Regions from separate parts of the Tardiphaga sp. 37S4 genome, predicted to be linked through region 2. Evidence: predicted binding sites of a transcription regulator. Region 2 holds the regulator's gene; the other holds the start of a gene.

Region 1 (3,412 bases), 2.3 Mb from region 2:
GTTGGCGTGGCGCGTGTCATGGGCCGCATTGTGGACGGCGCTGATATGCGAGAAGCCGACCACGCCGACGATGAACAGACCGAGCGCCATGGCCAGAACGGCCTGCACGACGACATTGACGTCAGTGGTGACGGCGGAGATCTGGGCGGTCTGGGTCTGTTGCATCGGAATCCTCGCGAAATAGACCGCCAATTTAGCCGAGTTGCACCGGCGGCGCGACCGTTAATTTTACATCGCGCGGGCGAGATCGCGGCTGGTCAGATGAAAATTCGCATCTGCCGCCACCGGCGCACGCACCAGCTTGGCGCCGGCCGCCGCCTGGAACACTTCTCTGTGGTCGCGGAAATAGGCCGCGCATTCCTCCGGCGACGGGTAACGCCGGAGCAGCGTCCGGAACGCATGACGGTGCACCATGCACAGCCCGCAATGGCCGGACGGCCGGAATGCCAGCGCATCGACATCCGCCCGCCAGACAGGCGCTTCATCGTCGGTTGCGGCGTGGTTGTCGGTCATGATCGCCGATGTCTATCGTGTTTCCCTGCCCCGCCAAAGCGGCTGTGGTTTTGCGTCCGCTCCCGCTCTCCGCTATGACGGGCGCCCACACTGCCGGAGATCCCCGCGATGGCCCTGATGCCGGTTACCGATGCCATGGCCGCGATTCTCGCGGGCGCCGATGCGCTGCCTGAGGAGATGGTGCCGCTGGAAGACGCGTTCCACCGCGTGCTCGCCCGCGACATCGCTTCGCGGCGAACGCAACCACCGGAGCCCATGTCAGCGATGGACGGCTATGCCGTGCGCGCCGCCGATGCGACACTGGGCGCCAAGCTCCGCGTCATCGGCGAGATCGCCGCAGGCAAGCCGTTCGACCGCCCGCTGCAGACCGGCGAAGCCCTGCGAATCTTCACCGGCGGCGTGCTGCCCGCTGGCGCCGACGCCGTGGTGATCCAGGAAGACACAACGCGCGAAGGTGACGTCGTCGGGATCAACGAAGCTGCGATTTCCGGCAAGCATATCCGCCCGGCTGGCGTCGATTTCAACGAAGGCGATGTGCTGCTGCGCGCCGGCACCCGCCTCACCGATCGCGACCTGGCGCTTGCTGCCGGGATGAACCATCCGTCACTGCCCGTGCGGCGACGGCCGGTCGTTGCGGTGCTCGCCACCGGCGACGAACTGGTCATGCCCGGTGCGGTCCCCGGCCCCGGCCAGATCGTGCTCTCCAATGGCTTCGCGCTGCGTGCACTGGCCCGTGCCGAAGGCGCCGAGGTGGTCGATCTCGGCATCGCCGTCGACACGTTGGAGGCGACCACATCGGCCATTCAGCGCGCGATCGATCTGAAGGCCGACGTGCTGATCACCACCGGCGGCGCGTCGGTCGGCGACCACGACCTCGTGCAGCAATCCCTGATCAATGCCGGCGTCGAGATGGCGTTCTGGCGCATCGCCATGCGGCCCGGCAAGCCGATGATGCACGGACGCCGCCAGGGCATGCGCGTGATCGGCCTGCCCGGCAATCCCGTCTCGTCCTATGTCTGCGGCTTCCTGTTCATGGTGCCGCTGCTGCGCGCGCTATCCGGCCGAAACGAGGTCGCTCACGCGCTCGAACCCGCGGTGCTCGGCCGCGACCTCGCCGCCAACGACCAGCGCGAGGACTATCTGCGCACGCGTCTGGAAACCCGCGCCGACGGCACCGTGGTGGCGACGCCGGTGATGAAACAGGACTCGTCGCTGCTAGGAAATCTGGCTGTTGCCGAAGGACTTCTGATCCGCAAGCCATTCGCGCCGGCCGCGGCGGCCGGGGATTCATGCGCCATCATACGACTGCCAACCTAGCGGCGCCTCCTCACAGAACGACGCCGCGTTCGGAACTCCCACCTTGCGGCATGCTCCCAAACCTTTTTTCTGACTGAGATACCTTAACGCGGCTTCAGTCACTGAATTGTCACGTAACGCAGCGAGACATCGCTGCGAAACAAGATCGGTGCACAAATGGACTATTTCAAACGCTTCAATTTCCTGTTTGCGATGCCAACATTCGACGCCGACGATCTCGAGGGCATTCGCCTCAATCAGATCGTCGACGAGATCGAGCGTTCCGGCTTCGAGGTCGTCAAGGCGCGCAAGCTCGAAGACGCAACGATCGCGGTCCAGACCGACGCGGCGATCGGCTGCATGGTGGTCGACTGGGGCAAGAAGGGCCTCGAAGGCAAGACCGCGGCGCTGATCAACCTGATGCGTAAACGGGGCCTGGACTTCCCCATCATCCTGCTGATCCGTCGCAAGCGGTTTGAAGACGTCCCGGTCGAGGTGCTCGATTTCATCGACGGCTATGTCTTCCTGTCCGAAGAAACGCCGCCGTTCATCGCCAAGAATCTGATCAGCCGGTTGAAGCAATATGCCGAGACGCTGAAGACGCCGTTCTTCGGCGCGCTGGTCGACTACGCCGAGGAAGGCAACCAGCTCTGGACCTGCCCGGGCCACAATGGCGGCGTGTTCTACAGCCGCAGCCCGATCGGCCGCGTGTTCATGGAACATCTCGGCGAAGCCGTGTTTCGCGACGACCTCGACAATTCGGTGCTCGATCTCGGCGATCTGCTGACCCATGAGGGCCCTGCTTTGCAGGCGCAGAAGGAAGCCGCGCAGATCTTCGGGGCGGAGAAAACCTATTTCGTGCTCAACGGCACCTCGACCTCCAACAAGGTCGCGCTATCGGCTCTGGTCACCGATGGTGACCTCGTGCTGTTCGACCGCAACAACCACAAGGCGGCCTTGCACGGCGCATTGATGATTTCAGGCGGTGTGCCGATCTATGTGCCAACGACGCGCAATCCCTGGGGCCTGATCGGCCCGATGAACTGGGACGCGCTCGACGAGGACGCGCTGCGCGAGCGCATCCGTATCAATCCGTTGGTCACGGATCCCGAGGCCTGGAAGCGTCCACGCCCGTTCCGCGTCGCCGTGGTCGAACAGTGCACCTATGACGGCACCATCTACAGCGCCGAGATGATCATCGCGCGCATCGGCCATCTCTGCGATTACATCCTGTTCGACGAAGCCTGGGCGGGCTTCATGAAATTCCACCCGCTCTATGCCGGTCGCTTCGCCATGGGGCTCAAGGAGCTTGGTCCGGATTCCCCGGGTATCATCGCGACGCAGTCGACCCATAAGCAGCTCGCGAGCTTCTCGCAGGCGTCGCAGATCCACATGAAGGATCGCCACATCCGCGGGCAGAAGCGCCGCGTCGAGCACCGGCGCTTCAACGAAAGCTTCATGCAGCACGCCTCGACCTCGCCATTCTATCCACTGTTCGCATCATTGGATGTCGGCGCGCAGATGATGAAGGGCCGCTCGGGCGAAGTGTTGTGGGACGATACGATCCGCCTCGGCATCGAACTGCGCAAGAAGATGCGCGCGG
Region 2 (3,412 bases):
GGTGCGCATGGCCCAGCGCGTTCACGGCAACGCCGCTGGTGAAGTCGAGATAGCGCTCGCCATCGGTTCCAATCAGCCACGCGCCTTCACCGCGCTCGAAAGCGACATCCGCACGCGCGAAAACAGGCAGCAAGTGAGCCTGAGAGAGGGGCGAAGACGTTGCGTTGCTGGTCATAACCGATCCGATCGAAAAGACTGCGGCCGCGTCGATGACAACTGTGCGAAATCGAACAACGGACCCTAGAAACGAAACGTGCCGCCCTTCTCGGGCGGCACGTGGGCATTATTCTATGTGTGCTGTGAAGACTGTCAACCGCGCACTGCGGCTTTCGAGTCACACGGAGTCGCAGAAAAAGCCGATTTTGCAGCTTTATTTGCAGAAGCATGTGGACGCGGCATGCCCGACTCTTGCGCGCGAGTCACGGCATATTGTAGCTTTTGCCTCGTCGGATACGACATCTCGTGCGGCGGTAGATCCTTTTGACACATCCAGTGCGGCGTAACAGCCGGACGCGAAATTCGCGCCCGGTGAGCGCTAAAGGATTCTGACCGCAGGGATTTTTGAAGTCTCAACTCGCAGCGCTGCCCGGTCAGGCCGGCGCTCACGAAGGGAAAACGGCGATGACGGTAATGACATGGACCGACGATCGCGTCGAACAGTTGAAGAAACTCTGGGAAGGCGGCCTTTCCGCCAGCCAGATCGCTGCGGAACTCGGTAACGTGACCCGCAACGCCGTGATCGGCAAGGTTCACCGCCTTGGCCTGTCCGGCCGTGCCAAGAGCCCCTCCTCGGCAGCTCCGCGGCAGCGCAAGGCGCGCCCGGCGCAGCAGATGGTACGTGTCGCCCGCCCGATGGCACGCGGCAATACCGCGCTGGCCCATAATTACGAGATCGAGGCCGAGCCCGATCCGATCGCCTATGACAACATTGTGCCGATCAGCCAGCGCCTGTCGCTGGTCGAACTCAACGAAGCCACCTGCCATTGGCCGATCGGCGATCCGTCGAGCGCGGACTTCTATTTCTGCGGCGGCAAGGCCCTGGCCGGCGCCCCCTATTGCGCACATCACTCGCGCATCGCCTATCAGCCGGCAAGCGACCGCCGCCGCGCGGTGCCGAAGCCGACGCGCTGAGCTGGAAGATATCCAAGCCAAAGAAAATGCCCGGTGATGAGCCGGGCATTTTTTTGTTTGGGGCTTCTAACCTCTCCCCGCTTGCGGGGAGAAGGAAGATACCTACTCCGCCGCCTTGTCGAAGCGGTCATCCAGCGCGTAGCCGGCGCCGCGCACGGTGCGGATCGGATCGGGCTCACCGGCGGGGTTGAGCAGCTTGCGCAGGCGGCCGATATGCACGTCGACGGTGCGCTCGTCGATATAGATGTCGCGGCCCCAGACGCTGTCGAGCAACTGCTCGCGGCTGAACACGCGGCCCGGATGTTCCAGGAAGAACTCCAGCAGGCGATATTCGGTCGGACCGAGATCGATCGGACGGCTTGAGCGCACGACGCGGCGCTTGTCGCGGTCGAGTTCGATGTCGCCAAACGCCAGGACGGTGGCGAGACGCTCGGGAGCTGCACGACGGAGCAGGCCCTTCACGCGGGCCAGGAGCTCCGGCACGGAGAACGGCTTGACGATGTAATCGTCGGCACCGGTGGCGAGACCGCGAACGCGCTCGCTCTCTTCGCCGCGCGCCGTCAGCATGATGATCGGCAATGCCTTGGTTTCGGGCCGTGCGCGCAGGCGGCGGCACAGTTCGATGCCGGACAGGCCCGGCAGCATCCAGTCGAGCACCACGAGATCCGGCACCCGCTCCTTCAAGCGGGTATCGGCATCGTCGCCGCGAGCGACGGTTTCAACATCATAGCCTTCGGCGTCGAGGTTGTAGCGAAGAAGCGTCGTGAGGGCTTCCTCGTCCTCCACCACCAGAATGCGTGCATTCACAGCCATATGGTCAATATCCTCAGTGACGTCCGAAAAGCCTTTAGATCATGATCCTTGCGGAAGACTGGCTTCCACTTCCCGGATCATGCTTCAGACCGTCGGCGTATTCGCGAATGTGGTCATGTCGCCCTTCGGGCGCTTGTCGAGGATTTGCTGGCCCTCGATCATGTAGAACACGGTTTCCGCAATATTGGTGGCATGGTCACCGATCCGCTCGATGTTCTTGGCGCAGAACATCAGGTGGATACAGAACGAAATGTTACGCGGGTCTTCCATCATATAGGTCAGGAGTTCGCGGAACAGCGAGGTGCAGATCGCGTCGATTTCCTCGTCGCCCTTCCACACCGTCATCGCAGCGGGCAGATCGTGTGCGGCATAGGCGTCGAGCACGGCCTTGACCTGGGTGGTCACGAGGTCGGTCATGTGCTCGAGGCCGCGGATCAGCTTCAGCGGATGGAAGTCGCTGTCGAGTGCATTGACGCGCTTACCGATATTCTTGGAGAGATCGCCGATGCGTTCCAGATCGGTGGCGACGCGCAGCGCGCCGACAATCTCGCGCAAATCGACAGCCATCGGCTGGCGTTTGGCGATGGTCAGCACGGCGCGCTCTTCGATTGTGCGCTGCAACTGGTCGATCTCGGAGTCAGTGGCGACGACGCGCGCACCGAGCGCGACGTCCCGGCGGATCAGCGCATCGACGGATTCGACGATCTGCCGTTCCGCGAGGCCACCCATCTCGGCGACGAGACGGGTCAGCTCCTGCAGATCGTCGTCGAAAGCCTTGGTGGTGTGTTCAAAAGCCATCTCAAATTCCTCCCGCGAATATGTCGCGTCAGCCGAAGCGGCCGGTGATGTAATCCTGGGTGCGGCGATCGGTCGGCGACGTGAAGATCTTGTTGGTCTGATCGAACTCGATCAACTCGCCGAGATACATGAAGGCCGTGCTGTCGGAGACGCGGGCAGCCTGCTGCATGTTATGGGTCACGATCGCGATCGTGTACTGATCCTTCAACTCGTCGATCAGCTCCTCGATCTTCGCGGTCGAGATCGGATCCAGCGCCGAGCACGGCTCGTCGAACAGGATCACCTCCGGCCGCACCGCGATGGTGCGCGCAATGCACAGGCGCTGCTGCTGACCACCCGACAGGCTGAGGCCCGACGCGTTGAGCTTGTCCTTGACTTCGTTCCAGAGTGCACCGCCGCGCAGCGCCCTCTCGACGCGAATGTCCATCTCCGACTTGGAGATCTTTTCGTAGAGGCGGATACCGAAGGCGATGTTTTCGTAAATCGTCATCGGGAACGGGGTCGGCTTCTGGAACACCATGCCGACGCGGGCGCGCAGCAGGTTGAGATCCAGCTTCGGATCCAGAATGTTCTGGTTGTCGAGCATGAGCTGACCTTCGGCGCGCTGGCCGGGATACAGATCATACATGCGGTTGAAGATGCGCAGCAGCGTGGACTTGCCGCAGCCCGA

Evidence for each region. The regulator PhoB, encoded in region 2, activates phosphate uptake and scavenging genes when phosphate is short. The targets are predictions, from matches to a motif close to TGTCATNNANCTGTCAT.
Region 1: LPB73_RS12940 (Orn/Lys/Arg decarboxylase N-terminal domain-containing protein) is a predicted target of PhoB. The motif match lies at 1,927-1,943, and genes of this name have one in related genera.

The regions. Positions count from the first base shown of each region.
Region 1 is NZ_CP088008.1:2,645,974-2,649,385, forward strand. Features, by position in the region: gene LPB73_RS12925 (CbtB domain-containing protein) at 1-165, opposite strand, end outside; gene LPB73_RS12930 (hypothetical protein) at 229-513, opposite strand; gene glp (gephyrin-like molybdotransferase Glp) at 622-1,830, shown strand; gene LPB73_RS12940 (Orn/Lys/Arg decarboxylase N-terminal domain-containing protein) at 1,987-3,412, shown strand, end outside.
Region 2 is NZ_CP088008.1:4,991,830-4,995,241, forward strand. Features, by position in the region: gene LPB73_RS23705 (aspartate aminotransferase family protein) at 1-175, opposite strand, end outside; gene LPB73_RS23710 (GcrA family cell cycle regulator) at 622-1,131, shown strand; gene phoB (phosphate regulon transcriptional regulator PhoB) at 1,234-1,938, opposite strand; gene phoU (phosphate signaling complex protein PhoU) at 2,029-2,742, opposite strand; gene pstB (phosphate ABC transporter ATP-binding protein PstB) at 2,771-3,412, opposite strand, start outside.